2 regions of the Clostridium sp. LIBA-8841 genome follow, and region 1 is predicted to be linked to the other one. Evidence: riboswitches for the same ligand, from Rfam matches in the RefSeq annotation. Region 1 holds a riboswitch; the other holds the start of a gene.

Region 1 (9,533 bases):
CAAAAGAAAGTAGAAGGTAACAACTTTGATATAAGAAAGACATTATTAGGATATGATGATGTTATGAACAAACAAAGAGAAGTTATCTATAAGCAAAGATCTCAAGTTCTAGAAGGAGAAAATCTAGAAGATAGCGTTCAAGCTATGATTGAGGATGTAATATCTTCAGCTGTTCAATCTCACTTAGGAAACATAGATGAGAATGAGTTTGAAAAAGAACTTGGTGATTTAATCACGTATTTAGAGGATATAATGTTACCGCATGGTAGATTTACTGTTGAAGACTTAAAAACTTCTTCAGATGAAGAAATAACTAGAAAATTCATTGAATGTGCTAGAGAAGTTTATAAAGAAAAAGAAGAGTTCGTTGGCGCAGAGCAAATGAGAGAAATTGAAAGAGTTATAATCTTAAGAGTTGTTGATACTAAGTGGATGGATCACATAGATGATATGGATCACTTAAAACAAGGTATTGGTTTAAGAGCATATAAACAACAAGATCCAACTCAAGCATACCAAATGGAAGGTAGTGCTATGTTTGATGAAATGATAAATAACATCAAAATAGACACAGTAAGATACTTATTCCATGTAAAAGTTGAAGCTGAGAAGCCACAAAGGGAAAGAGTTGTTCAAGAAACAGGAGCAAGTCATGGTGGAGACTCATCTGAAGTTAAGAAAAAACCAGTTAAAAAAGAACCTAAAGTAGGTAGAAATGATTTATGTCCATGTGGAAGTGGCAAAAAATATAAATCATGCTGTGGAAGAGAAGTAGTTTAATATAAGAAAAAGCCTTTGCAATTAATGCGAAGGCTTTTTGTTTAGAGTTATATATTATTTTTAAAACAGATATCATTTTATTGTTTTAAATAACAGTAAAATGATATACTCTATAATATGAAAAATAATTAAAGATAGAGGTGAAGTTTTTATGATTATGGAACTTGAAAATCAATTATCAAAGTTGCATGAGCTAAAAAATAATTTAAAGGAAATGGGGGCTTCACTTTGACTTAGCATCTTTAGAGAAGAAAAGTGAAGAACTTGAGTTAAAGATGCAAGAGGCGGGATTTTGGGATGACGTCCAAAAGGCTCAAGAAGTAACCCAAGAAGCAAAAAGAACAAAGGATAAAATAGATAAGTTTAAAAATTTAAATGAGAGAATAGATGATGTAGAAGTTTTAAAAGAACTTATGGAAGAAAATGATGAGGAAACAGCTCAAGAAATAATAAGTGAAGTTAAAGCTTTAAGTAAAGAAATAGGCACATTAAAAATAGAAACTATATTATCAGGTGAATATGATAGAAATGATGCCATATTAACATTACATACAGGAGTTGGTGGAAGCGATGCTAATGACTGGACTGAAATGCTTCTTAGAATGTACACAAGATGGTGTGAGAAGAAAGGATATTCATTAGAAACTATTGACTATCTACCAGGAGATGAAGCTGGTGTTAAAAGTGTTACTTTAAAAGTTAAGGGTGAGTTTGCTTATGGTTATTTAAAAGCAGAAAAAGGAATACATAGATTAGTTAGAATATCTCCTTTTAATGCTAATGGAAAAAGACAAACTTCTTTTGCTTCAGTAGAGGTTTTACCAGAATTAACATCAGATCAAGATATTGAAATAAATCCAGTAGATTTAAGGATTGATACTTATAGAGCAGGTGGAGCTGGTGGTCAGCATGTAAATAAAACGGAGTCTGCAGTGAGAATTACTCATATTCCAACGGGAATAGTAGTTCAATGTCAAAATGAAAGAAGTCAGTTTTCAAATAGAGATACTGCTATGGCAATGTTAAAATCTAAGCTGATAGAACTTAAAGAGAGAGCACATAAGGAGAAAATAGAAGACTTAACAGGTGAATTAAAAGATATGGGATGGGGAAGTCAAATAAGAAGTTATGTTTTTCATCCATATTCAATGGTTAAGGATCATAGAACTAATGTTGAAACATCAAATGTAAATGCTGTTATGGATGGAGATATAGATAACTTTATAATTGCATATTTAAATTCATAATAGAATTAAAAAAGAACTAAAAGCTAATATAGTTTTAAAAAGCTTTTAGTTCTTTTAATTTTGACTTTCACTTAAAATTAAGCAGGTCTGAGGAGCTAGTTAAAAATCAATATTCATCTAAAAAATAGCCTAAATCTAAATTTTAAGTTTTAATATTATACAAAGTAGAACTGATAATATTAAAAGCACAAGAATTCTTAAGTCTAATAAAAATAATCCTGATGAGGAGTAGGAGGTGGAGAAAATTTCACTCCATACTACCGAGAAACTTCTATCTATAGCTGTAGGACTTATATACTCAATTGTATCTTCAGGAGTATGAATTCTTGTAATATCTCCATCATTTATTGTTATTGAGTCAAGGCCTTCCTTAATGAAACTAGCATGATCAGAAGAATCTTTGTTTTCTATTATGGTAGTTATTTTTTTTTGATTACAAATTTCACAAAGTCTATCTAGAAGATAGCTATGAGCACAATTACCTTCACCGTTCATAAAAGTAAGAGGGACGTTTTTATCGCTACCTATCATGTCAAAATTTATAACTGTTGCTCCTTTTAATAAAGATTTATTTTCTTCAGCAAAGTTTTTAGAACCTAATAATCCAAACTCCTCTGCATTTAATGAGACCACAATAATATCTCTTGATGGTTGAGGCAATGAAGCTAGGAAAGAGCTTAATTCTAATAAAAAGGAAGCACCAGAGGCATTATCTAAAGCTCCTCTATAGATTTCCCCGGAAATACCTTTACCCATATGATCAAAATGAGCTGTTAGAACTAAAGGGGGTAAAAGTGGATTCTTACCTTTTATAACTCCAGCAATATTATTTACTTCTTTTTCTTCAACTTTATAAGGAAGAAAACAATCGATTCTATATCCTTTATTCAAATAGAATTCTAATTCTTTTATAAGATCTGGAGCAACCAATACATATAAATCACAAGGTGTATTTTCAATAAAAGAACTTCTAAAATTAAAAGAATCTATTGGTGATGAAAGAAAAACCACACTATTATTAGAAGATGAGGTTCCTTTTATTGCAGAAGGCACTGCTTTAAATTCATTGGTGTTATCAAAACTTATATTATTTACTCTAAAATTTATGAATGCTTCTTTAAAATCTACTCCATACTTATAAGAAACTATTAAGTTGTTATTCTTATCATAAACTTTAAGATAGGGATCACCTTCAATCAATATAGGAGCTTTTACTTTAAAATCTTGAAGATAAGTAGAGTTAAATTCTTTTATATTAGACTTAATAAAAGATTTTTCAATAAAATCTTGAGCTAAATAATTTCCTTCGTTTCCACAAAGTCTTCCTTCCAATTCATCAGAGGTTAAATATTCTATATTGTTTAAAACATCTTCCTTTTCAAAGGGGTTAAATTTATTTCTGTAAACTAAAGAGAAATTTATCATAAGAATAAGTGCACAAAGAAGCACATTTATAATTGTTATGTATAATCTTTTCATATTTTCCTCCTTAAAGATTAGGTTATAATTAAAGGTATGAAATATAAATTATGTTTATTCAAAAAATTACCATTAATCTTGAATTAATAATTGGAAGTAATATAATAATAAAATGAGGTTTATTTTAAAAAAATTTATTTTTACTGAATTTTAGCGGTTTAATATAAATTTATTTAGATTAATAACAACTTTAAAATCAATTTATAAAGAAATAATTTAATTATGTTTAATGGTTAATGAGATAGAGTATAGGAGGACATTATGAACAATATACATGAGATTTTATCAAAAGAACTTTGTATTTCATTAAAACAAGTAGCAAGTGTTATAGAGATGCTAGATGAAGGAAATACAGTACCTTTTATAGCTAGATATAGAAAAGAAAGAACCGGTGGGTTATCAGATGAAATTTTAAGAAAATTTAATGAGAGATTAACTTATTTAAGAAATTTAGAGAGTAGAAAAGAAGACGTTTTAAGAATTATTGAAGAACAGGATAATTTAACACCAGAATTAAAGTTGAAAATTGAAAAAGCAACTACACTTACAGAGGTTGAGGATATATATAGACCTTTTAAACCTAAAAAGAGAACAAGAGCAACTATGGCTGTTGAAAGAGGGTTAAAACCTTTAGCAGAACTTATATTATCAGGAGATTTTAAGGACGATATAATTGCTGAAGCTAGTAAATACATAAAAGAAGATAAAGAAGTTAAAGGTGAAGAAGAAGCTATTCAAGGAGCAATGGATATAATAAGCGAAATAATATCTGATAATGCTGATTATAGAAAGTGGATAAGAAGTTTTGTACAAAGAGATGGAATTTTAGAAGTTAAGGGTGGAAGTGAGGAACAAACACCTTATGAGATGTATTATGACTATAAAGAGCCAGTAAGAACAATTCCATCACATAGAATATTAGCTGTTAATAGAGGAGAAAAAGAAAAGATTCTTTCTGTTAAGGTAACATGTAATGAGGAAGTTATTATAGACTTTTTAAATAGAAAAATTTTAAAAAATAATAATATTACTGATAAGTACTTACAAGAAAGTATAAAAGATTCTTTAAAGAGACTTATTTATCCATCAATAGAGAGAGAAATTAGAAGTGAGTTAACTTCAAAAGGAGAAGAGGGAGCTATTGATATATTTAAAGCAAATTTAAAAGCTTTATTAATGCAAGCCCCTATAAAGGGAAAGGTCGTAATGGGATTTGACCCTGGATTTAGAACTGGATGTAAGGTTGCTATTTTAGATGAAACAGGAAAATTTGTTGAGAATACAACAGTTTATCCAACGGCTCCTCAAAATAGAATTGATGAGACAATAGCTACATTAAAAAAACTTATTAAGAAACATGGGGTAGATGTTATATCTTTAGGAAATGGGACAGCTTCAAGAGAATCAGAAGAAGTTATTGCAAGAATGCTTAAAGAAATAAAAGATGAAATAGGAAAAGAGTTATTCTATGTTATAGTATCAGAGGCTGGAGCTTCTGTTTATTCAGCATCAGAGCTTGCTAATAAAGAATATCCTGACTTAGATGTAACGGTAAGGGGAGCAATATCTATTGGAAGAAGACTTCAGGACCCATTAGCAGAGCTTGTAAAGATTGATCCTAAAGCTATAGGAGTAGGTCAATATCAACATGATGTAACTCAAAAGAAATTAGATGAGTCTTTAGCAGGGATAGTTGAGGATTGTGTTAATAATGTTGGAGTAGATTTAAACATAGCAACGCCATCTCTATTAAGTTATATATCAGGAATAAATGCTACAATAGCTAAAAATATAGTTGATTATAGAGAAGAGAACGGTAAGTTTAAGAGTAGAAAAGAATTATTAAAGGTAAAAAGATTAGGACAAAAAGCTTATGAACAATGTGCTGGTTTCCTAAGAGTTATGGAAAGTAAAGAACTTTTAGATAATACTTCTGTCCATCCAGAATCATATGGAGTAGCAAAGGAACTTATAAAAATATTAGGTTACAAAGACTCAGATTTAAAAAATGGAAATTTAGGAGATATTGATGAGAGAGTAAAGCTTAAAGGATTAAGTAACTTAGCAAATGAATTAGAAGTTGGAGAGCCTACTCTAAATGATATTATAAAAGAAATTAAAAAGCCTGGAAGAGACCCAAGAGAGGAACTACCTAAACCAATATTTAAATCTGGAGTAATAGATATGAAAGATTTAAAACCAGGTATGATTTTAATGGGAACAGTTAGAAACGTATCTGACTTTGGTGCTTTTGTTGATATTGGAGTTCACCAAGATGGATTAGTTCATAAGAGTCAAATGGCTGATAGATTTGTTAAACATCCACTTGATATAGTTAAGGTTGGAGATGTTGTAGAAGTTAGAATTTTAGATGTTGATTTAAAAAGAAAAAGAATTTCTCTTTCAATGAAAAAAGAAAGTTAAAATATTAATTAAAATAAGTGTAAATTTTAATATATTTCAGTATTTAATATATTGAAATTTAAATAAAAAAGAGTTAAAATTATAACAAATAAATAAAAAGTCTTCAGGGCGGGGTGTAAGTCCCCACCGGCGGTAAAGCCCGCGAGCTAAATTTAGCATGATTCGGTGAAATTCCGAGGCCGACAGTATAGTCTGGATGAAAGAAGATGAGTGTTTAATGATTTAAATTCTGAATCTATATGCCCTGATATAATTACGTATCAGGGCTTTTTTATGCTTGAATGAAGTCATTAAAGACTTAGTAGCCCCAGAGGAATTAACTTTTGGGAGGGGACAAAATGAAAACAAAAACCTTAAACACAAACAAATTTATTAAATTATCACTTTTATCTGCTATTGCAGTAATTCTTATGTACATTGATTTTCCAGTAATACCAATATTCCCGTGGTTAAAGATCGATTTAAGTGATGTGCCTGCACTTATGGGAGCATTTGCTTTCGGTCCATTATCAGGAGTCATAATAGAACTTATGAAAAACTTATTAATTTTAATAGTAAAGGGAACTGGAACAGGATTTGTGGGAGAAATTGCTAATTTCTTAGTTGGAGTATCTTTGGTGTGGCCAGCAGCAATGATTTATAAGAGAAATAAGACTAAGAAAACTGCTATATTAGGAATGTTAGTAGGAATATTAGCTATAGAAATAGTAGGAATATTAGCTAATGTATATTTATTACTTCCAGCCTATGGTATGGCTATGTCAAAGGCAGAATTAATGCAGTATGTAACAGTTGGATTAATTCCATTTAACGGAATAAAAGCGATTTTAGTATGTGGAATAACATATGTACTATATAAAAAGCTATCTGTATCAGTGTTCAAAGTTGAACCTATGCTAGACAAACCTATGAAAGAAAATTTAGGATAATAAAAAAGAGCTCTAATTTAGGGCTCTTTTTTATTTAAATATTGTGTCTCCACATTATTATGGCGTTTTCTTTGGGATTGTGGTAGAAGTTTTTTCTTATCCCTTCCTCTTTGAATCCATGTTTTTTATAAAGATTTTGTGCTGGAAGGTTTGATTCTCTTACTTCTAGAGTAAGAGAATTTATGTTATTTTCCTTACATAAAGTAATTAGATTATCCATTAATAGATTTCCAATTCCTTGCTTTCTATATTCTGGATGAACAGCTATGTTTGTTATATCTCCTTCACCAAAAACAACCCACATTCCAAGAAAGCCTATAACCTTATTCTCATCTAGAGCCACAAGGTATTTTGCTAACTTGTTTGAAAGCTCATTTTCAATCGATTCTATATTCCAAGCCTCCGTAAGGCTAAGTTTACTTACTTCAAAAACACCTTCTATATGAGAAGAGTTCATAGGTTCTATTTTATAAGAACTCATTATTTTAATCTCATTCTTTCTTCGTATTCTCTTTCAGCTTGAGATTTTCTTAAGTAAACTGGAGCATATGTATTTAAATCATGATAAACTCCATTTTCTAATAATCTTAATCCTAATTCTCCAACTGATGCTGCTCTTGGATAAGCTGAATGATTAGGTGCGAAAGAACAGTTAGGAAGAGCTTCTTTTAGGAAAGCTTTGTGCTTAGTTATTCCGTCTCCAACAAAGATAACATCTTCATTTCTCTCTTTAATTTTTTCAACTAAGTCATTTAAGGAAATACATTCTTTTTCACTAAGGGAAATAAGCTCATCTCCGTCTTTTTTATAAAGAGAAGCATATACATTTCCTCTAAGAGCATCTATAATTGGACAGATTATCCCTTTAAAGCCTGATATGTTATAAGCTAAGGTATCAAGAGAAGAAATACAAACAGAAGGCTTTTTACTTCCAAAGCTTAACCCTTTAATAGTTGCCATTCCTATTCTAAGACCAGTAAATGAACCAGGTCCTTCGCTAATAGCAAATCCATCTAAATCTTTGATTTTTAAGTCGTTATATTTAAGTAAATCATCTATTAAATCCATTAATAAAACGGAGTGTTGTTTTTTATCATTTAAGTTTATTTCTCCTAGAACTCCCTTTTCATTTACTAAGGCACATGTAGCAGTGCTAGAAGAAGAGTCAACAGCTAATACTAACATTCTTTTATCTCCTTTATGTAGTTATATCTATCTCCATAACTATTAATAGTTATTTTTCTAAAGTTTTCACCCATATCAGGTAATTTTTCTATTTTAATATGTATATATTCTTCTGGGATAAGTTCCTCTATATAGTTAGCCCATTCAATTAAGCTTACGCCATCACCAAAGATATATTCATCAAATCCTATTGCTTCAATTTCATCTGGATCATTAACTCTATAAACATCAAAATGGTAAAGAGTTAATCTTCCACTATGATATTCATTAACTATATTAAAAGTTGGACTAGTTATATGCTCATCAATTCCTAATCCTTCTGCAATTCCTTTGCTTATATGAGTTTTGCCAGTTCCTAAGTCGCCAGTTAAACAAAGAATATCTCCTTTATTTACAAGAGAACCAAGTTGTCTTCCAATATGCATAGTTTTCTCTACACTATCTACTATAAATTCCATAAAGAACTCCTTTCAAATTAACACTCTTTAATCATTCTATCCAAATTTAAAGAAAAAGAAAAGAGATGCTAGATTTAATAAGATATTTTAAGTTTTATTATGTGTTTTAAATGATTCAAATTTTCTATGAGATTTAATAAAACATACACCTATAAAATTATTATAATATTAACCTTTAAAGGGCAAAAGACTCTTTAATTGATACTTTTGTAAATTTAATATAATTAGATAATTATATAATGGGATAATAGTATAATATTATTATAAAGTATGTAAATTTAGGAATTGGGGGGATTTGTATGTTAGTAAAGGCTGTTATGACAAAGAAGGACAATCTTGATTTGGTTACTTCTAAAACTATACTTAAAGATGCATTAAAAATTATGGATGATAATAATTTTTTATCAATTCCTGTAGTAGATGGCAATAAATTTAGGGGGGCAGTGTCTAAAAGCTGTATATATGAGCATTATTTTAAAAATAATTTAAGTAAAGAAGAGTTATTGAATAATGTTACTGTGGGAGAAATTTTTAAAACAGAAATTCCTATAATAAGTAAGGAAGAACATATAGAAAAAGCAGTTGCTATGTTAGAAAAAATGAGAATTTCTTTTGTTGCTGTTGTAGATGAATTTGATAATTTTAAGGGAATATTAACTCATAAAGCTGTATTTAAAGAGTTCAATAATGCCTTTGGCCTTAACAAGGGAGAAAGAATAGTTATAAGAACTTTTGATGTTCCAGGACAATTATCAAAGATGACTAAAATAATATCTCAAGAAGAGGGAGATATATTAAGTGTAGTTATTATAGATACAAAAAGTTTAACTGAGGTTAAAGAAGTCATTGTTAGAATTAAGAATGGAGATATTAATAATATAAAGAAAAAATTGAAAGATTCAGGATTTAAATTAGCATAATAAAATAGTTAAGAGTATAGAGTAGAGTATATTTTAAAAGAAATTTTAGTAATCCTTATTTATAGGTTTGAAAATAGAATATACTCTACTTTTATGAGTAAATATAAGACT
Region 2 (9,533 bases), 1.4 Mb from region 1:
TTGTCCAAATGCAATAGTAGCAAGGTCCATATCAGTTATGTTTTCAGTTTTCTTAACAATTCCAGGAGATTCACCAGGTAAATCTACACCTGATTTTTTTCCAAGACCAAAATTTTTGATATATTTATTTAACTTTTCTGCACCTAATTTTTCTCCTAAATTCATAAAACCAACGTTACATGAATTCTGTATTATCTCTGTAAAGGTCTGAGTTCCATGACCTCCTCTTTTCCAACATTTAATAAATCTATCACCTTTTTGAAGGCCGCCTCCACAAGTATAGGTCTCATCTTTACCGGCTAATCCTTCTTCAACAGCGGCAGATGCTGTTATTATCTTAAAGATAGAACCAGGTTCAAAGGAATCTGAAACAGCTCTGTTTCTCCACATTTTTTGAATTCTATCTGATGAAGTGTTACCTGGGAAGTTTTCTGCTCCATCATAAGGTTTATTTGGATTAAAATCAGGTTTATTAGCCATTGCTAAAATTTCACCATTATTTGGGTTCATTATAATTACTGAAGTAGCATCGGCATTATTATGAATAAGGCCTATTTCAGCTATTTGCTCCGCAAAGTATTGGAGTTTTTCATCAATTGTTAAAACTACATCTTTACCATCTACAGGAGCAGTAAATCTAGAAATAGTATAAGGATAGTCAGCTCCATCTTTAACCATTTCAGTTATTTTTAATCCAGGAGTTCCTGCTAAAACACTATCGTATTTTAATTCAACACCATTCAATCCAACACCATCTGAATTGGTAGTTCCTAAGACATGGGAAAGGAAATTATCGTTAGGATAATATCTTTGAGTATCGGGGGAAACCATTACCCCAGGAATTTCAAGCTCTTTAACCTTATCTGCCTTATCTTTTTCTATTCTTCTAGCAACTATTGCAGCACCAGCAGGTGCACCAGAAGGAAGTCTAAATTCTATTTTCTTTAAAACAGCATCTTTATCCATCTCAAGAACCTTAGAGATTTCTAAAGCTAATTCATCATTGGTTTTTCCAGTTTTCTTTGTATAAGATCTGATTGCATTTAAGTTAAAGTCAACTCTGTAAAGATTTGAACTTACAGCAAGCTCATTTAAATCTCTATCAAGTATTTTTCCTCTTCTTGCAGATATTTTAACTTCGTTTGTCCACTGTTCAACAGCAAGTTCAGCATATTCTGGTCCCTTAACTACCATTACATAAGATAATCTAAGGCTTAAGACGAAAAACATAATTATAATAAACGCTAAGATAAACGAGAGTCGTTTCCTGATTACAGCCATATCTCTGTATAATCTTTTCAATATTTCATACCTCCTTCAAAAAAACTATATCTATACATAATATTAGTGGAAGGAAGATTTAATTATTAAATTCTAAAAAAAATTATAAATGGAATAAATTATTAATTATTAGAAATTCAGTAGAGATTGGATTAGTTTTTGTTTATTATTTACATATAAGGTTTTTGCATAAAAACATTTAGTGAAAAGTAGATTAAAAAAGAGTTGATTTTATAATATAGAAAAGGGGATGAGAAGGTTTGGATAATAGTAAAATTAAGAAGGGAAATTCCTTAGAAAGACGAAGAAAATTTTTAAGAAGAAGAATTATATTTTTTCTTGGTATTATATTATTCTTAGGAATCATTATTTTCTTTACTTTTTCGATTATAGGAAGAGAAGAAAGTTATAGAGATTTATATAATAAAAATCTTTCAAAAAGAGAGTTAGATAAAATGAGGGGAGATTTAAATATACAAGATGTTGAGTATAAGTGGGGAAATGGACTTAAGAAAGGAAATTATCCTAAAAGATTGATTATACATCATTCAGCTACAGATTCACCAAAGACTCCAGAGGAAATTCATAAATTCCATTTAGAAAAGGGATGGAGTGGAATCGGATATCATTTTTACATAAGAGAAGATGGAACAATTTATAAAGGACGGGATGAAAATATAATAGGTGCTCATGCTAAAAATGCAAATTATAACACCTTAGGTATATGTGTTGAGGGAAACTTTGAAAAAGAAGGATTAAATGAGGCACAGAGAAATTCTCTTATTAAACTAGGAACTTACTTAAGCTTAAAATATCCTATAAAAGATATAATTCCTCATAGAGATGTTGTGGATACTTTGTGTCCAGGAAGTCTTTTCCCTATGGATAATATAAAAAGTAGTATTATTGAGGAAATAAAAAAGATGTAGTGAATATTTAATTAGAATGGAAATTTATAAACTAAAAAGAGAATTGACAGTAAAATTTTAAAATGGTAATTTATAGACATAATTTAATATAAATTCTTCAGGGCAGGGTGGAATTCCCTACCGGCGGTAAAGCCCGCGAGCTAATATTTAGCATGATTCGGTGAAACTCCGAAGCCGACAGTAAAGTCTGGATGAAAGAAGAATATCTAATAGGTTATCTTTTTATTTGTGTATTTTTATATGCTAATAAAATAGATTATTATAACTTAGAATTTTTTGCTCTGAACTTTTGTTCAGAGCTTTTATTTTTGTTAAATTACTTAAACACTAATATTATTTTTATATAAAATGTTGTATCTCTATTATAAATAATCGGCATTTTATATAAGATTAATTGATGGTTTTCTTTTAAAGAAAATAAAGTAGTTTTAGCTTGAATTTCTGTTTTATATATTTTCTAAATGGATAACGAATAAAGCCCTGAGTATATTCAACTCAGGGCTTTAATTTTTATTAGGTAATTCTTTTTAAGTTGAAATTCAATTTGAAAATTTGAAATTCAATTTGAAAATTTGAAATTTTAAACTTACACATTTTAGATAAAAATGTGCTTCCCATAAGTAAGAATTTTGGAAGGAGAGGGTAACTTGGATGAATTTTTTATGAAAAAGGCTTTGGAATTAGCTAAAAAAGGTGAGGGATATGTAAATCCTAATCCTTTAGTAGGTGCTCTTATTGTTAAAGATGGAGAAATAATTGGACAGGGATATCATGAGTTTTTTGGAGGAAATCATGCTGAAATCAATGCAATAAATAGTGCTATTAAAGATGTTGAGGGTGCAACAATATATGTGACTTTAGAACCGTGTTGTCATTATGGAAAAACACCACCTTGTGTAGAAGCCATAAAGAGAAATAAGTTTAAAAGAGTTGTAGTTGGAACATTAGATCCGAATCCATTGGTTTCTGGAAAGGGCGTTAGGATTTTAAAAGAATCTGGAATAGAAGTTGAAGTTGGAGTATTAGAAGAAGAATGCTTAAGGTTAAATGAGATATTTAATTTTTATATAGAAAAAAATAAACCTTTTGTAGCAATTAAATGGGGGATGACTTTAGATGGAAAAATAGCAACAAAGGATTTTAACTCCAAATGGATAACCAATGAAAAATCTAGAGAGTTTGTTCATGGATTAAGGAAAAAGTATAGTTTAATAATGGTTGGTATAAATACTGTTTTGAAAGATAATCCAGATTTAAGATATAGGCTAAATGAAAGTGAAGCTAAAAACAAAAGAATAAAAAGAAATCACTTTAGAGTAATTCTTGATAGCAAACTTAGAATACCTTTAAGTGCAGAAGTATTAAAAAATCAAGATGAATCAAAAACATTAGTTTTCACAACTAATCAGAAGGATAAGGAAAAGTATTTTTCATTAAAAAATATAGGAATAGAGGTTTTAGAAGTAGATTCGTATAAGGGAAGAATTAATATTGACGAGGTTTTAGATATCTTAAAGAGAAAAAATATTGATTCTATTCTTATTGAAGGAGGAGGAAATTTAAATTTTTCTTTTTTAGAAAAGAGAAAGGTAAATAAGATATATGCTTTTGTAGCACCAAAAGTTTTTGGAGGAAGCAATGCTTTAAGTCCTGTTGAGGGAGAAGGAGTAAGTAAGGTTTGTGAGGCTTTTGAGTTTAAGAAGGTAAGTTTAAAGACCTTTAATAATGACGTTTTAATAGAATGTGATTTTATTTAAGAGGTAGAAAAAGGAGGTGAATTACATGTTTACAGGAATAATAGAGGAAGTTGGTGAGGTTTTTGCTATATATGGAGGAGAAAAATCTTCATTAGTAAAAATAAAATGCTCTAAGGTTTTAGAGGATACGAAAGTTGGAGACAGTATAGCTACTAATGGTGTTTGTTTAACCATAACAAACAAAGGAAATGATTTCTTTACAGCATATATTATGGGAGAAACTTTAAGAAGAAGTAATCTTGGAATATTAAAAAAAGGTTCTAAGGTTAATTTGGAGAGAGCTATGGGACTTAAGGATAGATTTAATGGACATATAGTAACTGGTCACATAGATTCAAAGGGAAAGATAGTTTTATTTAAGAAAGAAGCAGAAGCTATTTGGTTGGAAATCAATATACCTCATGAATTTAGTAAATATATAGTTTACAAAGGATCAATAGCTATTGATGGAATAAGCTTAACTGTTGCAGAGGTTAAAGGAGATAATTTTAAGGTTTCACTTATTCCCCATAGTCAAGAGGAGACAACTTTAATAAAGAAAAATATTGGAGAATTAGTAAATATAGAGTGTGATACTATTGGAAAATATGTTGAAAAGCTTTTAGGATTTAAGGAATATGTGGGAGAAAAGAAAAAATCATCTTTATTAGAGAATTTATTACGTAGTAATGGATTTATGTAAAAAATTTGATGGCCTTTTATAGAGAAGTTTTTGCAAGAAAAATATACTTTTAATATTTTGAAAGGTGGTGTAGGGGAAGTGGATTCCCTTAAGAATATGAGAGATTTTAATTTAATAGAAGAGGCAATAGAAGATATAAAGAATGGAAAGATAGTTATTGTTATTGATGATGAAGGAAGAGAAAATGAAGGAGATTTAGTTATGGCTGGTGAGCTTATAACTGGAGAAAAAATAAACTTCATGGCTACTTATGGAAAAGGGCTAATATGTGCTCCAATAAGTGAGGAGATTGCAGAGAAACTTAGTTTAAATCCAATGGTTTCACATAATACAGATAATCATGAGACTGCATTTACCGTATCCATAGATTATACGGAGACAACTACAGGAATTTCAGCCTTTGAGAGAGCTGATACGATTAGATACTTAGTTAGTGAGAATAGTAAGCCTGATGATTTTAGAAGACCGGGACATGTATTTCCTTTAATAGCTAAAAATGGTGGGGTGTTAAAGAGAGCAGGACATACAGAAGCAGCCATTGATTTAGCTAAGTTAGCAGGTCTAAAAGAAGTTGGAGTTATTTGTGAAATAATGAAAGATGATGGAACAATGGCTAGAACAGAAGAGTTATTAGAATTTGCTAAGGAACATAATATGAAAATAATAACCATAGAGGATTTAATAGCTTATAGGACTGAAAGAGATAATTTTGTTGAAAGAGTTGTTGAAACAAATATGCCAACTAAACAGGGTGATTTTAAGGCTATTGGATTTATAGATAAGCTTACAGGAGAGCATCATGTAGCTTTAGTTAAAGGAGAAATTAAATCAGATAAGCCAGTTTTATTAAGAGTACATTCAGAATGTTTAACTGGAGATGTCTTTGGTTCAAGAAGATGTGATTGTGGAGAACAATTTGAAAGAGCAATGGAAAAAATCAATGAAGAGGGAAATGGAATACTTCTTTATATGAGACAAGAGGGAAGAGGGATTGGACTTATAAATAAGTTAAAAGCGTATAAACTTCAAGACGAAGGATTAGATACAGTTGAGGCAAATTTAGCATTAGGTTTTCCAGAAGATCTTAGAGATTATGGTGTTGGAGCACAAATATTAAAAGAATTAGGAGTAAGAGAAATAAGGCTTATAACTAATAACCCTAAGAAAATAACTGGATTAGAGGGATATGGACTTAAAATTGTTGAGAGAGTTCCAATTGAGATAAAATGTAATGAAAAAAATAAGTTTTATTTAGAAACTAAAAAAGAGAAAATGAATCATTTAATAATGCAGTAATTTTAAAAGTTGGTTATGTTCTAGGGAAGTATTGATTTTTAGCTAACTCTTTAGATCTATCTAAAAATCAACACTAGTTTAAAATAGAGACTAAAAGTTTTACTTTTATTAAAAAATATAATGTTTAAAGGAGATAATTGAAATGAAAGTTTTAGAAGGTAATTTAGTTGGACAAGGTAAAAAATTTGCTATGGTGGCAGGAAGATTTAATGAGTTTATTGTTTCTAAACTTATAGGAGGAGCTGCCGATGCCTTTAAGAGACATGGCGTTAATGAAGAGGATATAGAATTAGCATGGGTACCTGGAGCTTTTGAAATACCTTTAGTGGCTAAGAAGTTAGCCAAGTCTGGAAATTACTCTGCTGTGGTATGTTTAGGAACAGTAATAAGAGGAGCAACAAGCCATTATGATTATGTATGTAGTGAAGTTTCAAAAGGAATAGCTCATGTTAGTTTAGAGACTGAAGTGCCAGTAATATTTGGAGTTGTTACAACTGAGAACATAGAACAAGCTATTGAAAGAGCTGGAACTAAGGCTGGAAATAAAGGTTTTGATGCAGCAGTAGCAGCAATAGAGATAGCAAATCTTTTAGAAAATATTTAAAGATTCAGGCTATGTTTTAAAAATCAACATTTATCTAAAGCAAAGCTAAATTTTATTTAGGATTTAAGTGAAAAAATATGGCTATATTAAAATAAATAATTTTTATTTTGATATAGCCATTTATTTTAAGTTTAAATGTTAACCTTCAAGTATTTTTACATAAAAAGTTCTATTTCTTGGACCATCAAAATCGCAGAAATAAACATCTTGCCATTGGCCTAGAATAAGTCTTCCTCTATGTAGTATTAATTGTTGAGAAGCTCCTACGGTAGAGCTTTTTAGGTGTGAGTGAGAATTGCCTTCAAAGTGTCTATATTTAGAATCATTAGTTGGATAAATCTTTTCAAATCCATAAATCAAATCTTTAACCACGTCAGGATCTGCATTTTCATTTATTGTTATTCCTGCAGTAGTATGTGGACAATAAACAACAACAATTCCATTTTCAATATTACTGTTTTTAATATCCTCTCTTATATAAGATGTAATTTTACTCATACTCTGAGGTGTATGAGTTTCTAGTGTATGCTTAAAAAAATTATTCATAAAAACACCCCTCTAAATCTTAGTATATACAAATTATATAACAAATAGCTATTTAGGTTATGATTTATTTCAAACTAAATATGATTTTTAAACTATAAAATTTAAAAAAGATAGTTAGTATAGAATCAGTAATTTTATAGTTGAAAATAGTGCTGTTAGGTAAATGAGAATTCTCAGAGATTATAATAATTGTTCTTAAAATTAACAAATAAAAAACTTTGTAAAAAATGATAGGTTTTTATATTCCAATTCGTATATAAATAGTGTACTAGTACTTAGGGGAATTAAATTAGGAGGAAATAGGGAATATGGAAGATAGCCTTATTATAAAATACATTAAACTAAAGAAAGAAGAAGGAATAGATATGCTTATAGATAAATATTCTCCACTTATTAAGGGAGTTATTAGAAAGTATTTATTTAATTTAAGGGAATATGAGGAAGAATGTTTGAATGATATACTTCTTTCAGTTTGGAATAATATAGAGAGTTTTGATGAGAGAAAAAATACTTTTAGAAATTGGATAATATCAGTTTCTAAATATAGAGCAATTGATTATAAGAGAAAGCATATTAAAGAAGTAGAAAATTTAGAAATAGATCTAAATATGATTCAGGATTCAATAAGTGTTGAGGCTGATATTTTAAGAGAGGAACTTCAAGAAGATGTATATGCACTTTTAAAAAATCTTAATCACAAAGATAGAGAAGTTTTTATTAAGTATTATATTGAAGAGTTAGAACTTAAAAATATATCTAAAGTTATGAATATTAAAGAATCTACATTATACAACAGGCTTTCAAGAGGAAGAAAAAAACTTAGAAAATTGATTCACTTATATGATTTTTAGGGAGAGTTGGGTATGAAAAAAGATAAATTTAGAATTTTAAATGGTTTAGATAATAGTAAAGATAAAATAGATGAAATAAATCTTAGTGAGGTTGAAAAGAATTCCTTAAAGTTAAAAATGAGAGGAATCATAAATGAAGACAATAAGCTAAAGAATATAAAAAAGAAAAATAGAAATAAAATAATAGCCGCTTCAGTTTCATTTATTATTGTAGGAACTTGTATTTTAAATAGTGAAAATGTAAGAGCTAGTATGACTTCTTTAGGAAAGAAAATCGAAAGTTATTTTGGAAAAGAGAAGGATTCATTAAAGTCATACAAGGAAGAGGTTTTAAAATCAGTAGAAGATAAAGGAATAACTTTTTCTTTAAATGAACTTATTTTAAATGATGAAGAGCTAGTAGTAAGTATGATGGTTGATTATGGAGACTTTGATTTTGAAAGTGTTGGAATAAAAGAAAGTAAAGCAGATAATGTCTCAGTATATCCTTATGCAGGAATTGCAATAACTTCAAATGGACAAGAGATTGATATAACAGGTATGGGTGGAAGTTATGATTATAATGAAGAAAATAAAGTAAGTAATGTAATTATGCACTTTGATATGACTGGTGCTGATTTAGAGAAAGATTATAATATTAAGTTTAATGTAGATGATATGGTATTAAATGAAAGGTTTAAGGATGAGAAATTTGTTAAGGGAAATTGGACTTTAGACGCTGATTTTAATGGAAAGAAATTAAAAGAAAAAGTAGAAGTAATAAATATAGATAAAACCATGAACATTGAGAAGTATGGACATGTTGACTATGTATTAACTGAGATAAGAAAAACACCAGCTTCAACAGTTATAAAATATGATTACAAAGAGCCATCAGAAATTATTGAAGAGGGAGAAAAGCATAGATATATTGAGTTAGAATTTTATGATGAGAATGGAAAAAAATTAGATTTTTTAAGTAAAGGAGGAAGCTGTGAAAAAGGTTTTTCTTATGAATATAAAGGAAATAAAGAGCTTAACAGAATAAAGGTTGTTCCAGTATTATATGAAGAGAGAAATGCCTTTTTAAAGTTTATAGGAATGGGATTTAAGAGCACTAGGTTAACAGAAAAAGAATTTTATATTGATTTAAAATAGTTTTTATTAGGCTATGTTTTTAAGTGAATGTTGATTTTTAGATAGTATGACAGACCTATCTTAATTTTGACAATAGTTTAAAACATGGTCTTTTTTTAATTTGAGTTAGTAGGTAGTTAAAAATTAAAACTAAATTATAAAATTCCTTATTAAAAGGAAACACAAATTTTTTGGCTTTTAATTATTTTTAGGATTAATATTAAAGCTTTTGGATAGAATCACATATGAAGAATTTATATTGGAGGAAGTAGTATGTTTGATTTTATTTTTGACAAAGAAGATAAGGCCATGAGAGAAATGAACTTAATGGAGGAGAGAAAATTTATAATGATGTTTCTTACGTATATGTATTTGTAATTTATAGTAGTAATAGTTACTAATTATAAATATATAAAATTAAAATGTTTAAATATTAAAAATACTATTTAATAATTTTATGAAATTAAAATT

The links. A riboswitch is a leader RNA that binds a small molecule or an ion and turns the genes downstream of it on or off. The one in region 1 is predicted to bind FMN.
Region 2: another riboswitch for FMN. It lies ahead of ribD (bifunctional diaminohydroxyphosphoribosylaminopyrimidine deaminase/5-amino-6-(5-phosphoribosylamino)uracil reductase RibD); the one in region 1 lies ahead of AC2A4K_RS14375 (ECF transporter S component).

Annotation. Positions count from the first base shown of each region.
Region 1 covers NZ_CM173488.1:3,271,474-3,281,006, reverse strand. The annotation lists gene secA (preprotein translocase subunit SecA) at 1-780, shown strand, start outside; one part of gene prfB (peptide chain release factor 2) at 932-1,009, shown strand; one part of gene prfB (peptide chain release factor 2) at 1,011-2,027, shown strand; gene AC2A4K_RS14385 (M28 family metallopeptidase) at 2,163-3,506, opposite strand; gene tex (RNA-binding transcriptional accessory protein Tex) at 3,768-5,930, shown strand; FMN riboswitch at 6,026-6,142, shown strand; gene AC2A4K_RS14375 (ECF transporter S component) at 6,269-6,859, shown strand; gene rimI (ribosomal protein S18-alanine N-acetyltransferase) at 6,894-7,340, opposite strand; gene tsaB (tRNA (adenosine(37)-N6)-threonylcarbamoyltransferase complex dimerization subunit type 1 TsaB) at 7,340-8,044, opposite strand; gene tsaE (tRNA (adenosine(37)-N6)-threonylcarbamoyltransferase complex ATPase subunit type 1 TsaE) at 8,038-8,502, opposite strand; gene AC2A4K_RS14355 (CBS domain-containing protein) at 8,802-9,422, shown strand.
Region 2 covers NZ_CM173488.1:825,999-835,531, forward strand. The annotation lists gene AC2A4K_RS03510 (stage V sporulation protein D) at 1-1,302, opposite strand, end outside; gene AC2A4K_RS03515 (peptidoglycan recognition protein family protein) at 1,542-2,210, shown strand; FMN riboswitch at 2,300-2,417, shown strand; gene ribD (bifunctional diaminohydroxyphosphoribosylaminopyrimidine deaminase/5-amino-6-(5-phosphoribosylamino)uracil reductase RibD) at 2,858-3,967, shown strand; gene AC2A4K_RS03525 (riboflavin synthase) at 3,993-4,649, shown strand; gene AC2A4K_RS03530 (bifunctional 3,4-dihydroxy-2-butanone-4-phosphate synthase/GTP cyclohydrolase II) at 4,746-5,945, shown strand; gene ribH (6,7-dimethyl-8-ribityllumazine synthase) at 6,088-6,549, shown strand; gene AC2A4K_RS03540 (secondary thiamine-phosphate synthase enzyme YjbQ) at 6,688-7,095, opposite strand; gene AC2A4K_RS03545 (sigma-70 family RNA polymerase sigma factor) at 7,404-7,946, shown strand; gene AC2A4K_RS03550 (DUF4179 domain-containing protein) at 7,959-9,083, shown strand.